4 regions of the Rhizobium sp. 62_C5_N11_2 genome follow, and region 2 is predicted to be linked to each of the others. Evidence: riboswitches for the same ligand, from Rfam matches in the RefSeq annotation. Region 2 holds a riboswitch; each other region holds the start of a gene.

The links. Region 2 has a riboswitch for thiamine pyrophosphate ahead of thiM (hydroxyethylthiazole kinase). Riboswitches for the same ligand answer to the same signal wherever they lie in the genome.
Region 1: it holds a riboswitch for thiamine pyrophosphate, as region 2 does, so the genes downstream of both, AB8B31_RS19965 (YkoF family thiamine/hydroxymethylpyrimidine-binding protein) here and thiM (hydroxyethylthiazole kinase) in region 2, are expected to answer to the same signal.
Region 3: it holds a riboswitch for thiamine pyrophosphate, as region 2 does, so the genes downstream of both, thiC (phosphomethylpyrimidine synthase ThiC) here and thiM (hydroxyethylthiazole kinase) in region 2, are expected to answer to the same signal.
Region 4: it holds a riboswitch for thiamine pyrophosphate, as region 2 does, so the genes downstream of both, AB8B31_RS32110 (phosphomethylpyrimidine synthase ThiC) here and thiM (hydroxyethylthiazole kinase) in region 2, are expected to answer to the same signal.

The regions. Positions count from the first base shown of each region.
Region 1 covers NZ_JBPWPW010000001.1:4,058,351-4,062,239, reverse strand. Annotated here, with positions in the region: gene AB8B31_RS19980 (ABC transporter substrate-binding protein) at 1-79, opposite strand, end outside; gene AB8B31_RS19975 (ABC transporter ATP-binding protein) at 148-960, opposite strand; gene AB8B31_RS19970 (ABC transporter permease) at 957-1,763, opposite strand; gene AB8B31_RS19965 (YkoF family thiamine/hydroxymethylpyrimidine-binding protein) at 1,776-2,384, opposite strand; TPP riboswitch at 2,375-2,488, opposite strand; gene AB8B31_RS19960 (NADPH-dependent FMN reductase) at 2,733-3,329, opposite strand; gene soxR (redox-sensitive transcriptional activator SoxR) at 3,413-3,877, shown strand.
Region 2 covers NZ_JBPWPW010000003.1:341,890-345,778, reverse strand. Annotated here, with positions in the region: gene AB8B31_RS30715 (invasion associated locus B family protein) at 1-608, opposite strand, end outside; TPP riboswitch at 1,300-1,396, shown strand; gene thiM (hydroxyethylthiazole kinase) at 1,447-2,250, shown strand; gene thiE (thiamine phosphate synthase) at 2,247-2,882, shown strand; gene thiD (bifunctional hydroxymethylpyrimidine kinase/phosphomethylpyrimidine kinase) at 2,879-3,688, shown strand.
Region 3 covers NZ_JBPWPW010000002.1:635,614-639,502, reverse strand. Annotated here, with positions in the region: gene thiC (phosphomethylpyrimidine synthase ThiC) at 1-1,318, opposite strand, end outside; TPP riboswitch at 1,418-1,550, opposite strand; gene AB8B31_RS26605 (CobW family GTP-binding protein) at 2,168-3,142, shown strand; gene AB8B31_RS26600 (DUF1097 domain-containing protein) at 3,181-3,681, shown strand; gene nthB (nitrile hydratase subunit beta) at 3,719-3,889, shown strand, end outside.
Region 4 covers NZ_JBPWPW010000004.1:78,964-82,852, forward strand. Annotated here, with positions in the region: gene AB8B31_RS32100 (hypothetical protein) at 1-187, shown strand, start outside; partial or broken gene AB8B31_RS32105 (DUF2726 domain-containing protein) at 332-667, opposite strand; TPP riboswitch at 1,310-1,440, shown strand; partial or broken gene AB8B31_RS32110 (phosphomethylpyrimidine synthase ThiC) at 1,692-1,904, shown strand; gene thiO (glycine oxidase ThiO) at 1,907-2,887, shown strand; gene thiS (sulfur carrier protein ThiS) at 2,884-3,081, shown strand; gene AB8B31_RS32125 (thiazole synthase) at 3,083-3,856, shown strand; gene AB8B31_RS32130 (thiamine phosphate synthase) at 3,853-3,889, shown strand, end outside.

The sequences.
Region 1 (3,889 bases), on a different contig from region 2:
ATTGGGCGAGGGCGGTACGGCCGGCGAGGCTTGCCGCGATGGCGGCGAAGATCGTCTGGCGACGGGTGAGAAGCAGCATGGTGACCTCCTCAGGTCTCTAGAGCATGATGCCGAAAAGTGTGAGCGGTTTTCGGACGACATCATGCTCTAACTCTTTAAATCAGAACAGGATTCAGATTTGAGGCCGACTGGCCTAAAATCATCCTGTTCTAGCGGATGAAGCAGGGTTTGCAGGATTTCGGTTTCGATCGCCTGGGCCGCCGGCGAGCCGAGATCGGCAATGCTTCTCGGGCGGGGCAGGGGAACGCGGAATTCGCGGATGATACGCGCCGGACGGGCCGAAAGCACGTAGATCCGGTCGGAGAGGAACACGGCCTCGCGAACATCATGGGTGATCAGCAGCGCCGTCCAACGGTGTTCGGTCCACATGCCCTGCAGCCATTCCTGGATCTGCGTGCGCGTCAGCGCGTCGAGCGCGCCGAAAGGCTCGTCGAGCAGCAGCATGTCCTGGGTCTGGACGACGGTGCGCAGCAGCGCGGCGCGCTGGCGCATGCCGCCTGACAGTTCGGAGGGATAGTGGTGTTCGAAGCCGGCAAGGCCGAAGCTCTCGAACAGCGGCGCGACGGCGGCGCGGGCCGCGCGGCGGCTCATGCCTTTCACCTCGAGACCGAGTGCCGCATTGTCGATGATCCGGCGCCAGGGCATCAGCGCATCGCGTTGCGGCATGAAGGCGAAGGAATGCGGCGCCTGTTCCAGCGGCACGCCCTTAAAAAGCATGGTGCCGGCATCGGGGCGCAGTGCCTGGGTCAGCAGTCGCAGCACCGTCGATTTTCCGGAGCCGGACGGGCCGACGATCGAAACGAACTCGCCGTCTGCGACGGCGAGCGAAATATCGCCGAGCACCTTCATGCCGTCGAAGGACTTCGAGATATTGTGCAGTTCAACCATTGTATCGCTCATCGGCGCCGCTCCGCGGTTGGCTGCCAGGGCATGACGAGGCGCTGGATCAATAGCGTCGCTCCGAAGAGGCAGAGTGTCAGAACGGCGCTGATGACGACGGCGGCGAGCACGAGATCGGGACGGAAATTGTTCTTGGCGTTGAGGATATAGATGCCGAGGCCGCGGGCGGCGCCGGCATATTCGGCAAAGATCGCGCCGACGACAGCATAGGTGATCGAGATCCGCAGGCCGGCGAAGAAATAGGGCAGCGAGGAGGGAAGCCGTGCCAGGCGGAAAATGCGCCAGCGGCTCGCCTTCATCGAATTCAGCAATTCGGCGATGTCGCGGTCAGTCGATTCATAGCCCTGCAGCAAGGCGACGAGCAGCGGGAAGAAGGTGACGAGCGCCACCAGCAGGATCTTCGGCAACAGGCCGAAGCCGAACCAGAGGACGACGAGGGGCGCGATCGCCACCAGCGGCAGGGTCTGGCTGGCGATGAAGATCGGCAGCAATGCCCGGCGCATGAAGGGCACGAAATCCATGAGGATCGAGGCGGCGAAGGCGAAGGCCAGCGACAGCGCGAAACCTCCGAGTGTCGCGCCGAGCGTCGGCCAGGTGTTTGATATCAGCGCCTCGCGGTTCAGCCAGCCCTGGATGACGATGCGCGAAGGCGCCGGCAGGATGGAAGCTTTGATACCGGAAAGATCGACATAGAGTTCCCATGCCGCCAAAAAGACGCAGCCGGCCAGCAAGGCGGGTATGCCCCGGTAGAGAGCGGCGCGGAGCGCGGCAAGGCGCGAAGCCGATGGTTGTGGCAGTGTCATCAGCGTTCGATTTCAGGCTTTCGTCGGGCTATTGGCAGACGCCGTGATGTCGAGGGTAACATGTCCCTCGGGGTCGCCGAAGCGATAGAAGGCCTCACGAATGGTTGCGAAGACGGCACCGGCATCGCCAGAAAGCCTGGTGCAGAAATTCTTGGCACGGTCGAAGGTGCCAGAGCGCTTCAGGAAGTCGATGCAGCCATAAATCTCGTCCATATGGGTACCGGTTCCCATGACGTAGAGCGAGAATTGCGCAGCGGTCGGCTGGCCGGTCTCGGTGGTGGTTTCAACGGCGGCAAGTGCGGCTGTCATACGCTCGGCAAGCGGCTCCGCCTGACCGAGGGAGGGGTTGACGCCGCAGATGGCGTCGTCAGGCTCGCCGGGGCAGCCGCGTGAAACGGCGGCTGACAGGACGCAATGCTCGCCGGTCTTTGCGGCGGCGACGAAAAGATCGTGCATGGCGGCGAAGAGAATGTCAGGCGGGCCGACCAGCAGTGTGGAGATGTCATCGGTCTCGATGCGCAGCCGGTCGCGATAGGGGTCGAGCGCCTTGACGGCATCAAGAATGATGCCGACGAAATTGCCGGACATCGGATAGAGTGACACCTGTGCGCCTGAGAACATCTGAACCTCGCTCCGCTGGCATTACCCAGATCAGCTTTGAAGGGTCCAGAGGCTTGCACCTCACATCTCAGCCCCGGCGATACGGAGCTCCCCTGTTATTTGCGCGGAAACTATCACCGGGGTTTCCTCCCCGCAACAGCAAAATTGCGAACCCGTCTGCGCGGTCGGGATGGACCTGATGCGACGGGAAACACCCGGACGGAGGTCCTGTCCGGGTGTTCCCAATGGTTCCGTACCTGCCGGGAACGGAACCGGAGCTCTCTGCCTCAGGCGGCTAGCGCATAACCCCGAAAATCGGAATCGATTTTCGGAAAGGATTATGCGCAGATTCAAAGTAATAGAGCGTCCTTAGCGCGTCCGAAAAGACGCGCGGCGCTCTGTGTCGGTATAGGGACGATCGCTGCGGGCAGTGACGAGCGCCTGCGTCCACCATTCCAGCCTCGCCATCATCCGATCGAGCAAACGCATTGCGTCGGCGGGATTGTCGAGCCGCCCGTCTGTGTCGAAGCGGTTCCAAGGTGCGGCAAAGCTGACCGAATCGCGGATCGTCACGGCGTGGAGTTCGGCAAAGACGAGCCGCAGTTGTTCGACGGCGCGCAGGCCGCCAGATATGCCGCCATAGGAAACGAAGGCGACCGGCTTGCCCTGCCAGGGCTCGAAGAAGAAATCGATGATCGACTTCAACGAGGCGGTGAAGCTGTGATTGTATTCCGGCGTGACGATGATGAAGGCGTCGGCCATGCCAAGCCGTCCGGCGAGCCTGTCGATTTCGGGGTGCGTCATGTCACGGTTGGCCGGCAGCGCGAAATCCAGCGGGTCGATGATGTCGATATCAAATTGCGGGAAGCGGACGAGCTCCTGCGTCAGCCATTTGACCACCCGGTCGCAGATGCGGCCCTCTCTCGTGCTCCCATAGATGACAGCCAGCCTGGTGGGTGTTTTCACGCGTCGCTCCTTGTTGCGATTGGACTTTACGATTGCAGGAGCCAAGGTTATAAAACCTCAACTAATATTGAGGTCAAGAGGTGATGGATACAATTCCTGCGGCGCCGCTCGGCAAGCTCCTGACGGTCGGTGAAGTGGCAGAGCGCAGCGGCCTGGCCGTCTCGGCGCTGCATTTTTACGAGACCAAGGGGCTGATCTCGAGCATCCGCTCCCGCGGCAACCAGCGGCGCTATGGCCGCGATGTGCTGCGCCGGCTCGGCATCATCAAGGTGGCGCAGCGTGTTGGCATTCCGCTTTCGGAAATCCAGGCGGCGTTCGAGTCCCTGCCGCAGGGACGCACGCCGACCGTCGCCGACTGGCAGACGCTGTCGGCGCGCTGGAAGGATGATCTCGACGCGCGAATCAGGCGGCTTAGCCTGCTGCGCGACCGTCTGACAGGTTGCATCGGCTGCGGCTGCCTGTCGATCGAAAGCTGTCCGTTGCGCAATCCCTGCGACCGGCTCGGCAGGGAGGGGCCAGGCGCGCGGCTTCTGGAGACCGAAAACTAAAAGGCTGGAACT
Region 2 (3,889 bases):
AGGGCCGGCTTCAGCCCTTTCAGCGAGAAACGGATATTGACGTCCTGGCCGTTCATCAGCCGCACCAGCCCTTCAGCACTAGAGCCTTTCTTCAGCGCCGCGGCCGTCTTCGTATCCAGCGCCTGCTGCGCCCAGCATCCGGACTGGTTGCAATTGCGATAGTCGAGTTTGGCGACCGGCTTACCATCGGCTTTGATTGACAGGCCGGAGGGCAGGAAGACGTTGAGCGGCAGAAGGGCGGTCAGCATCAGCCGCGGCTTGCCCTTGTCGCCCTTGCCCTTTTCGCCCTTGCCCTGGGAACCGGCCGGCGAAGCTGCGATCGCCAACGTCAGGATATTGATGGGTTTGCCGTCTTTGGTGACTTGCGCGACCTGGGCGACTTCGCAGGCCTCAGCGCCTGCCGAACCGGTGCAGCGATAATACCAGTCGTCGAATTTCTGGGATTTCATGGTCGGCGCCGGTTGAGCGGGCGCCTGCACCTGTTCCGGTCCTTGATCGGCCGGAACAGGTGATTGCGAAGAAGCCGGGTTGGCACAAGCAATGAATATCAAAACAGGGGCGATAGTCGGACGAGTCCGCTTCATGCCGATTCTCAAAAATTTTCTCATTGAAAATACAACTTCAGGAAGATTTTATTCGCGTGTAAAGCCGTATCGCTACAATCCGTCATTTAGTCAACCTAAGCGTGTCAGCACGGTAAAGTTTCCGTTAGATATTTACTTCACGTTCTGGGAGATTAAGTCTTGCCTTGGCTGAGACTCGCCCTCAACGAATTCGCCAAGAGATTTCAACGCTCGAATAAAACCGATTGGCGAGGACCATGAGACGACGCGCAACTTACGCGAAGCTGTCCACCTGCCCGTTTGCATTGAAAATTCGACAGATGAACGGATAGGGTGAATAATTCCGCACTATCCACACTGCTGCGAAGTCTTGAAAAGATGAGCCTCGTTCCTTCGAAGAAAAGAGCCGCTCCGGCATCTGCGTTTTTCTCGATGCTCCTCACAAATACAGAGATGTATTTTAGAAATTCATTGCACCCACGGTTGCTACTGTTATTCTTCTCGAAAAGGAGAGGACAGCCGCATGGCAAAACGGCAACGACGAGGGCAGCCCGGAACAGAACCCGCAGACGACATTCGGGAAAACCTGGTCAAGACACGAATCGGCGGCGATCTCTCGTCCTTATGAAGGGCAATCCAGACCCATAAATCATCCATAGCCATCGTCGCGCCGCATCGGTCGCATGATTGTCATTTTCGAGGTGACATCAGGCCCGTTCTCTGCGAAAAAGAGCGCGATGAGAGACAGGGGCGTTCGTCGAAAGACGGGCTGAGAAGCACCCTTCGAACCTGAACCGGATAATGCCGGCGGAGGGAGTCGCTCGGGGTCGCGGCTTAGCCCGCACGAACCGCCCCGTGCCCGCCCCCGCCTGAAAGGGGCCATATGCAGACCAGGACCACACCAGGAGCGATGCTGAAGGCGATGCGGGAAAAGCCGCCGCTCGTTCAGTGCATCACCAATTACGTCGCCATGAACATTGCCGCAAATGTTCTGCTTGCATCCGGCGCCTCGCCCGCCATGGTGCACGCCGCTGAGGAAGCCGGCGAATTCGCCGGGATCGCCAGCGCGCTGACAATCAATATCGGCACGCTGTCGACGCAATGGATCGACGGCATGCAGGCGGCGGCGAAGGCCGCGACATCAGCCGGCAAGCCCTGGGTGCTCGATCCGGTCGCGCATTATGCGACGGCTTTCCGCCGCAACGCGGTCGCCGACCTCCTGGCGCTGCGTCCGACCATCATCCGCGGCAACGCCTCCGAAATCATCGCCCTGGCTGGCGGAGAGAGCCGCGGCCAGGGCGTCGACAGCCGCGACCCGGTCGAACAGGCGGAAGGTTCTGCGCGATGGCTGGCTGAGCGTCAGCGGGCGGTCGTCGCCGTCACCGGTGCGGTGGATTTCGTCACCGACGGCGAGAAGGCCGTGCGCATCGAAGGCGGATCGGCGCTGATGCCGCAAGTCACCGCGCTCGGTTGCTCGCTCACCTGCCTCGTCGGCGCCTTTGCCGCGACGGCACCCGAAGACATCTTCGGCGCGACGGTTGCGACACTAGCAACCTTCGCCATCGCCGGCGAAGAGGCCGCACTTGGGGCGGCCGGCCCCGGTTCATTCTCATGGCGTTTCCTCGATGCGTTAGCTGCGCTCGACCCCGAAACGCTTGACGCCAGGGCGAGGATATCGGCGGCATGAAAGCTTTCGACCTTTCGCTCTATCTCGTCCTCGACCCCGATCTGTGCGCCGGGATCGGCATGGTCGAAACGGCGCGACTTGCCGTTGCCGGCGGCGCGACCATGGTGCAACTGCGTGACAAACATGCCGCCACCATCGGGATGATCGAGACCGGCCGCGCCTTGAAACAGGCATTGGAGGGGACCGGCGCCCTGCTCATCGTCAACGACGATGTCGAGGCGGCAATCGCCATCGGCGCCGACGGTCTGCATATCGGCCAGGAAGACATGGATGCACACAAAGCGCGGACGATGATCGGCCCCGACATGATCCTTGGCCTCTCGGTCGAGACCGCGCCGCTCGCCGCCGCCGTTGATCCTGGTCTGGTCGATTATACCGGCGTCGGACCGGTGTTTGCGACACCGACCAAGGCCGACCACAAGCAGCCGATCGGTTTTGACGGTCTTGCCAAGCTGGTGAAGGCCTCGCCGGTGCCATCGGTCGCGATCGGCGGGCTCAAGGCGGATCATGTCGCCCAAGTCTTCGCCGCGGGCGCGAAAGGGCTTGCCGTCGTTTCCGCCATCTGCGGCACGCCAGACCCTGAAGCTGCCACGCGCCGCATCGCCGCAGAAATCCGAAAGGCCCGTGCATGATCCGCAACGTTCTCTCGATCGCCGGCTCCGATCCCTCCGGTGGCGCCGGCATCCAGGCCGATCTCAAGGCCTTTTCCGCCCGCGGCGTCTACGGCATGGCGGTGCTGACCGCGTTGACGGCGCAGAACACGCAAGGTGTCAGCGGTGTGCATCTGGTGCCGCCGCAATTCGTCGCCGACCAGATCAATGCCGTCTTTGCCGATGTCCGCGTCGATGCCGTCAAGATCGGCATGATCGCCAATGCCGGCATCGCCGACGCCGTTGCCGGTGCGCTGACTGACCACCGCGACATTCCGATCGTCATCGATCCTGTCATGATCGCCAAGGGTGGAGCCGCCCTGCTCGCGCCTGAAGCGGTCGACGTGCTGACCCATCGGCTGCTGCCGCTTGCCACGCTGCTGACCCCGAACCTGCCCGAAGCCGCCGCGCTGCTGCACCAGCCGGTCGCGACAAATCGCGCTGACATGGCGGCGCAGGCCGAACGCCTGCGCGCGCTTGGCCCGGCCGCAGTGCTGGTCAAGGGCGGCCATCTCGACAGCGACGAGAGCCCTGACGTGCTTGCCACCGCCGCCGGCCTGCACTGGTTCGAAGCCAGGCGCGTGCCGACCAAGAACACCCACGGCACCGGCTGCACGCTCTCCAGCGCCCTGGCGGCCGAGCTCGCCAAGGGCGCCTCGGCGCGGGAGGCGGTCGCCATCGCGAAGGAATACCTTGCCGGCGCGGTCGCGGCTGCCGGACACCTCACCGTCGGCTCCGGCCACGGTCCGGTGCAGCATTTTCATGCGCTCTGGAAAGACGATATATAAGCACTCGCTCAGCGAACATGCCGCCAATCGAAAACGGCCCGGCCTCCCGGGCCTTTTTTCGTTCGGCACCTACTTTGCGTTGAAACCGCAGCGACCGCGGCGGGGCGTCCCTTTCTCTCGTTGAAAAACCTTGTTGACAAGCCCTGCCAGATGGCCAAATCTATGACACTAAAAGGGGATACATTCCGCAATAACGGAATA
Region 3 (3,889 bases), on a different contig from region 2:
CGAGCGTATAAAAGGGCGCCTCGCCGCAGACCGCAAGCTGCTTGTCCATGTTTTCCTTGATCTTGTGCATCGGCACATGGCCGGGACCTTCGATCATCACCTGGCAATCCTTCGCCCAGGCGATTTTCGTTAACTCGCCGAGCGTTTCCAGTTCCGCGAACTGCGCCGCATCATTGGCATCAGCGATCGATCCCGGGCGCAGGCCATCACCGAGCGAGAAGGAAACGTCGTAAGCGCGGCAGATGTCGCAGATCTCCTCGAAATGCTCGTAGAGAAAACTCTCCCTGTGGTGGTGCAGACACCACTTGGCCATGATCGAGCCGCCGCGGGAAACGATGCCGGTGACGCGATTGACGGTCAGCGGGATATAGGCGAGCCGCACGCCGGCATGGATGGTGAAATAGTCGACGCCCTGCTCGGCCTGTTCGATCAGCGTATCGCGATAGACCTCCCAGGTGAGGTCCTCGGCAATGCCGTTCACCTTTTCGAGTGCCTGGTAGAGTGGCACTGTACCGATCGGCACCGGCGAATTGCGGATGATCCATTCGCGGATATTGTGGATGTTTCGGCCTGTCGACAGGTCCATGACCGTATCGGCGCCCCAGCGGATGGCCCAGACCATCTTTTCGACTTCCTCCTCCATCGACGAGGTGACAGCCGAATTGCCGATATTGGCATTGATCTTTACCAGAAAATTGCGACCGATGATCATCGGCTCCAGTTCCGGGTGGTTGATATTGGCGGGAATGATTGCCCGACCGGCAGCGATTTCCTGGCGGACGAATTCGGGCGTGACATAGTCAGGGATATGGGCCCCAAAACTTTCGCCGTCGCGGATGAGAGCATCCTTGGCCGCCTCTCGGCCGAGGTTTTCGCGAATGGCGATGAATTCCATCTCCGGCGTTACGATGCCGGCCCGCGCATAGGCGAGCTGGGTAACGGCCCTCCCCGCCTTCGCCTTGAAAGGCTGGTTGCGAACGGGGAATTCCGGCGTCAGCCGGTCGCCGGAAACAAAGCCGTTATCCTCCGGCCTGACGATGCGGCCGGCATAGGATTCCACATCGCCGCGAGCAAGAACCCAGCTTTCGCGCATGCGTGGCAAGCCTGCATCGATGCGGATTGCAGCGCCTTCTGCTGTGTAGGGACCGGAAGAATCGTAGACAGTGACCGGCGGTTCGCCAGAGGTCGGATGCAATGCGATCTGACGCATCGGTACGCGGATATCCGGATGAATGGTGCCTGCTTTCAGGACTTTCGCGGAGGCGGGAAGCGGACCTGTGGTGACGACCGGAGTGAGTTTGGTGGCTGCAATATTCATGGTTCGAGGCTCCAAGTTTTGACGTTTGGAGACCCAGTTCCAGTGTTGGAATGATGAAAAAACGCCGTGGATTCCGAAGGACGGATACCCGCCCTCGCTGCCGCAGCGCCCGCACCGTCCCTACGCCAGTATGAACTGGATCAGGTTCAACGGGTCACTGCGCCTCGGGCGGCCAAAGCCGATCCGACCAGCAGTATCTCAGCCCCTTGGCGGGACCCCCCTGGTGAATAGGGCTAAGCTATTGTGAGAAATGCCGCTCCGTCAAGCCCTTAGGGCACCATTCAGAACCCATATCCCGACCGCTTGAGTTCTGTTCATCGCGCCGCTGGGCTGACTGGCTTCATGGAGTTTAGCGAATGTGGCATGCTCAGCGCCGGCCCAATTCCCCGCCAGAACCTCCAGGAACGCAAAGCAGTCGCCAACGGCTCGGTGCCCATCCGCTGTCACCCGACCACCCCTAGCGGCACCACTTTCGCCGGCGACAATAGAATGCCCTCGAAAAGCCAACTTGCGCATGGCGTCCCTCGCCAAAGCTGCGCAAACCAGACTGTTTTTCATGCCCATCCTGTCAATGATCGGGAAAGGGGCAATAAGATCAATAATTAGACGGTATGATCAGTTTTTAATCAAAAATCAAAAAGCTCATCATTTTGGCAGAATCTGCGGTTTATTTGGCCGAATATGAAACATCAGGTCTCTTGCCTCGTGACGGTATTGCAAGTGTAATTCTCCTCGTCTGATCGGCGCTTCCGGCGTAATCAGACCAGCAAACAGCAGCGGAGCCGCCTTTTCAGCCCGGTCATTTGGCCGAGACGGCGGAGGCGTGCTCGGACGGCAAGGGGATGAGGCATGGCAAAGCTTGCGACGACAATTCTGACCGGGTTTCTCGGGACCGGCAAGACCACGCTTCTCAATCACCTGCTCACCTCAATCGAAAACGAGAGCGTAGCGGTGATCGTCAACGAATATGGGGAGGTCGGCATCGATGGAAAGCTCGTGGTGCCGACGGCGGACGAGGTCATCGAGCTGAACAATGGCTGCATCTGCTGCACTGTCAGGGGCGATCTCATCGCCGCGATCGGCGAACTGCTGCGCTCCGGACGGCCAATCGACCGCATCATCATCGAGACTTCGGGTCTTGCCGATCCGGCGCCGGTTATCCAGTCCTTCCTGCTCGACGAAACGCTCGCCAGGCGGCTGCAGCTTGATGCGATCGTGACCGTCGTCGATGCCCGCCATATGAAGCAACAGCTCTCTCAGGACGAGGCGAGGGAGCAGATCAGCTTTGCCGACGTGCTGCTGCTCAACAAGATCGACCTGGAGAGCGCCGAGGACCTTGCCGCCACCGAGCAGCAATTGCGCGGGATCAATCCGCTTGCCCGGATCATCCGGACGAGGGATTGCAAGGTCGAGCTCTCCGCGGTGCTCGACGTCGGCGCCTTCGACCTCAAGAACATCCTGTCTATCGACCCCGATATTCTCAAGGACCATGAACACGAGCACGACCAGAGCATCGGTTGCGTGGCGATCCAGGACTTCGGCCCGCTCGATCCAGCGGCGCTGAACGTCTGGCTCAATCGCCTGGCTCAGGAGATCGGCACGGACCTCTTCCGCATGAAGGGCGTGCTGAATCTCCACGGCGAGCAGCGCCGCTATGTCTTTCACGGCGTGCACATGACGCTTGAAGGACGCCCCGGAAAGGCCTGGGGGCCATCGGAAAAGCGGCTCAACGAAATCGTCTTCATCGGCAGGAACCTCGACGACGCGATGCTTCGAGACGGCTTCATGAGCTGCCTCAGCCAGCAGCGCGCGCTGGCATCCTGATGCGCATCCGCCCAACCCCTCAACAAGGAGACAGACCCATGCCCCCGCTCGTTGCCGCAATGATCAGCCTCGGTGTGCTCGGCGCCATCGACACCTATATCACCGCGACGATATTTCCCGTTCCCGTGTGGGTCACCTTCATCGCCTGGGCGTCGTTCTTCGCCTGCGGCGGCGGAAACCAGGGTCTGGTCAAATCGATCGTTTCCAACTGGACCGGCATCGGCATCGCCTCGATCACGCTGCTGATCATCCAGTATGGCCCGGCCCACCCGATCTTTGCGGCGATCCTGGTCGGCGCCGGCACCTCAGCAATGATCCTGGCCTCGGCCATCCCGATCTTGAACTTTCCGCCGGCGATCGTCTTCGGCTTCGCTTCTCTCGTCGGCACCAGCGCGGCGACGGACACGACGATCGTCACCTCAGGTCTCAATCATCCGACCCTCGTCGCCATGGCCGCCATGCTGCTCGGCGGCGTCTTCGGCCTGCTCTCGGAAATCGGAACCCAGCTTCTGGCGGGCAAGAAATCCGCGACCGCCTGAGCGTCATCGTCATCATTCACCATAAAGGAACGATCCCATGAAACTTCAGCATTATCTTGGCGGCCTTGAGGGGCTGGGGCCCGTGAGCACCGAAACGCGCGTTTTCGTCGATGTCTGGGAAACCAGGATCTTCGGCATCCATACGGCGATGATGGCGCTGTCGCCGCAGCTTCCGCTTCCCGAGACGCCATCGACGTTCAAGACCATC
Region 4 (3,889 bases), on a different contig from region 2:
GTTGATGCGACAATCCGTATTGCGCAGCCATGAAGCCGATGCCGGCCGATCGCTTGCGCAGCGCAAAGACGCCCGGTGCGCCGCGCAAGAGCGGGCAGAACAAGCCGCCGCCGATTTTTCGCGAGCACAGAAGGCGGTATTGCGCGCCGAATTTTCGCTTGAAGCAGCGGAGAAAGTCGACCGGTAGAGAGCTAAGAACCAGCAGATGAACCAACCGCCTTGGCAGCGAACCAGCGTAACCACTGTCCTGATGCAACGTTCCGCGTCATCGCTTGATCATTGATGTTCAGCCTCAGCTTGAAATTAGTGCTCACGTTACGAATGCGAAACCTACCCGGGCTCCCCTCTTGTTCAGCAATGGCTGGATGGTGAACTTCGAGCGCATCACGATACGGAGTTGATCCGCGGCGTCGACCGGCCGTAATGGCTCCGCAGCTGGTGTCTTAAGCCAGGGTCCGAGTACGGCACGCTCATTCCAGCGCGTTTCCTCCGAGCGCCATCTGTTTTTCTCCCGCCAAGCCTGTTTGCTCATCGTAGCTAGGAACTGCTCAACGGCCATGCCAATGATAACGCCCTCAAACAGCGCGGCGATTAGCAGTTCAGGAATTTCGAAGTCTGCAATGGCTATACCGCCCGAAGCGCCTACTGCGGCAGCCCCGATGATCAGCCGAGGTGCTGCTCACAGCACCAACCTTTGGCCATATTGCATGCCCCTCTCCGGATTTCCCGCCACGATAGTACAACGCGCGTACCATATCCAAAAAAATGAGGCCTCGACCGCATGAAGCTTCCCCCGAGAAACCGATATTGGCTCTAGAGGACAGTCGACATCCGCTTCCGCTCAGGACGTTCCTACGTCGTGGCACGGCGCGATTTCGAGGCCAGCGCTCCGGCTTGTTGCTATGGAGCTCACGTTTTGGACGAAGATCGCATAATGGATCGTCGGGGACGGCGTGATCGCGCTGCTTGTGGGGTCGATTCGGATCCAGCCGGTGGGATTCGGGTGGCGGAAGCGCTCGCGCACTGAGAGCCTGCGCAATCGACAAAGCTAAGCACCTTCGCGGGCCGAAGGAACCTGTCTTAAGGAACGGGCGGGCCCGGCATTTCTCGCCTCGGTGGAGGTGGCGAATATCCGCCAGTTAGGTTCCTATTGCGGCGCGCATATCGCGCTTGTGAAATGCAATTAGCGGAGGCACGGAGACTTCCGGTTTCAACGGCGATTTTAGACGGGAAGCCGTCATGCTTGACGAGCAAGAAAAATATGCATTAGGCCTTGCTTGACAGAAGGGCAGCTCCGGTCTTTCATGGCGGCATTCACCAGGGGGGCCCGGCAAGGGGCTGAGATACTGCTGAACAATAAGGTGTTGCTTGTTGTGGCGCAGTGACCCGTTGAACCTGATCCAGTTCATACTGGCGTAGGGACGGTGCAAGCGCTCCAAGGCTTCGGATTCACGCGTGGAATCCATGCCGGCGTCTTTTCATCATTCCGGCTGACTGGGTCTCCAACTTTCAATTTGGAGCCTCAAACTATGACATTGCCGCAAAAAACTTCACCCCAACCGTCACCACCGGCCCGCTGCCAGTGTCGCGGAAGATCCATACCGGGAGTTATCCACAGTCATGTCCGCGTGCCGATGCGCGGAATCAGCGTCCATCCGACCGCCGGCGAGCCGCCTTTCGTCGTCTATGATTCCTCCCATCCCGACACCGCCCGCAGCTACCGTGACGAGACCTTGCCGAAGGAAGCGCACAAGGTGGCGCATTTCTGCTCGATGCGCATATCGCACAACATCCGCGCCGAGGCGCAGAAGGAGGGGCTGGACGCGATGGCGGCGAAATACCGACAGGGCGGCGAACTTTACATGTCGGTCGTAGAGGCCGCTAAAATACCGATTGGAGGATGACCATGCGCGTTCTTGTCAAGGGGGCCGGCGTTGCCGGCCTCACCGTGGCCTGGCAGCTTTATCGCCAAGGCTTCCGCGTCACCCTTACGGAGCTGGCCGACAAGGTCGGGGGCGGCGCCTCCGGCCTTGCCGGCGGCATGCTCGCCCCGTGGTGCGAACGGGAAAGTGCGGAGGAACCGGTGCTGACGCTCGGTCGTAATGCCGCCGATTGGTGGGAGGCAGCATTGCCCGGCCACGTCAAACGCCGAGGAACGCTGGTGGTCGCGGGTGGGCGAGATACCGCCGAGCTGGACCGCTTTTCCCGCCGCACAAGCGGATGGGAATGGCTGGACGAGGCGGCGATCGCAGCTCTGGAGCCTGATCTCGCCGGCCGCTTCCGCAGGGCGTTGTTCTTCCGGCAGGAAGCGCACCTCGATCCACGGCAGGCGCTCTCGGGACTTGCGGCAGGACTGGAGAACGCCCGCGTGCTTCTCGTGTTCGGCGTCACGGGCAATGCGAACGTTGCCCATTATGACCGGGTGATCGACTGCACCGGTGCCGCCCAGATTGGCCAACTGCCCGAATTGCGTGGTGTTCGAGGCGAGATGCTCTGCGTCGAAACGCGCGAGGTCAGCCTTTCTCGCCCCGTCCGCCTGCTGCATCCGCGCCACCCGATCTATATCGTGCCGCGCGAAAAGAACTGCTTCATGGTCGGTGCGACGATGATCGAAAGTGACGATGCGGGGCCGATTACCGCGCGTTCGCTGATGGAGTTGCTGAATGCTGCCTATGCGATGCATCCCGCCTTCGGCGAGGCACGCGTCACGGAAACAGGCGCAGGCGTGCGGCCCGCTTATCCCGATAATCTACCGCGCGTGACGCAGGAGAAACACACCCTCCATGTCAACGGCCTCTATCGCCATGGCTTTTTGCTGGCGCCGGCCATGGCCGGAGAGGTGGCGCGGCTTCTTCTAACAGAACAAACGGAAAGGAGGGCGCCATGACCTTCATCATCAATGGCGAGGAACAACAGGTCGCGGCCGCGACGCTCGCAGATCTGCTTCTCGCTCTGGACTACGAAGGCGGGTGGCTCGCAACCGCGGTGAACGGCGAACTGGTACACCGCGAGGATCGCGTCGATTTCATGCTTGGCGAGCGCGACCGCATTGAAATTCTCTCACCGATGCAAGGAGGCTAAGATGCTGAAACTTTACAGCGTCGAGGTCCATTCCCGGCTGCTGCTTGGCACCGCCCGCTACCCGTCTCCGGCCGTGCTTGCGGAAGCAGTGAGACGATCGAAGACCGAAATTGTAACTGTTTCGCTTCGGCGCGAGGCCGTCGGCGGCAAGGCGGGCGGCGCCTTCTTTGAGCTGATCCGCGAGCTTGATGTGCGCGTGCTTCCCAACACGGCCGGATGCCACAGCGTGCAGGAGGCTGTGCTGACGGCGAAGATGGCGCGCGATGTTTTCCGCACCGACTGGATCAAGCTCGAAGTGATCGGCCATCACGATACGCTGCAGCCCGATGTTTTCGGCCTCGTCGAGGCGGCACGCATCCTGACCGGCGAGGGCTTTCACGTCTTCCCCTATACGACCGACGATCTTGTCGTCGCCGAAAGGCTGCTGGACGCCGGCTGCCGCGTCCTGATGCCTTGGTGCGCGCCGATCGGCTCTGCCATGGGAGCGGTGAACCCGATGGCGCTGCGGGCATTCCGAGCACATTTTCCGGATGTGCCGCTCATCGTTGATGCCGGCATCGGCCGCCCATCTCATGCCGCCGCCGTCATGGAATACGGCTATGATGCCGTTCTTCTGAACACCGCCGTTGCCGGCGCGGGTGATCCCGCCGCCATGGCCGAGGCCTTCGCGTTTGCCATCAATGCCGGCCGCATCGCGCATGGCGCCGTGCCGCTGGAGCCGCGCGACATGGCCGTTCCTTCCACTCCCGTCATCGGAAAGGCCGTCTTTTCATGAAGCTCGATCCCTTCTATCTCATCGTCGACAGCG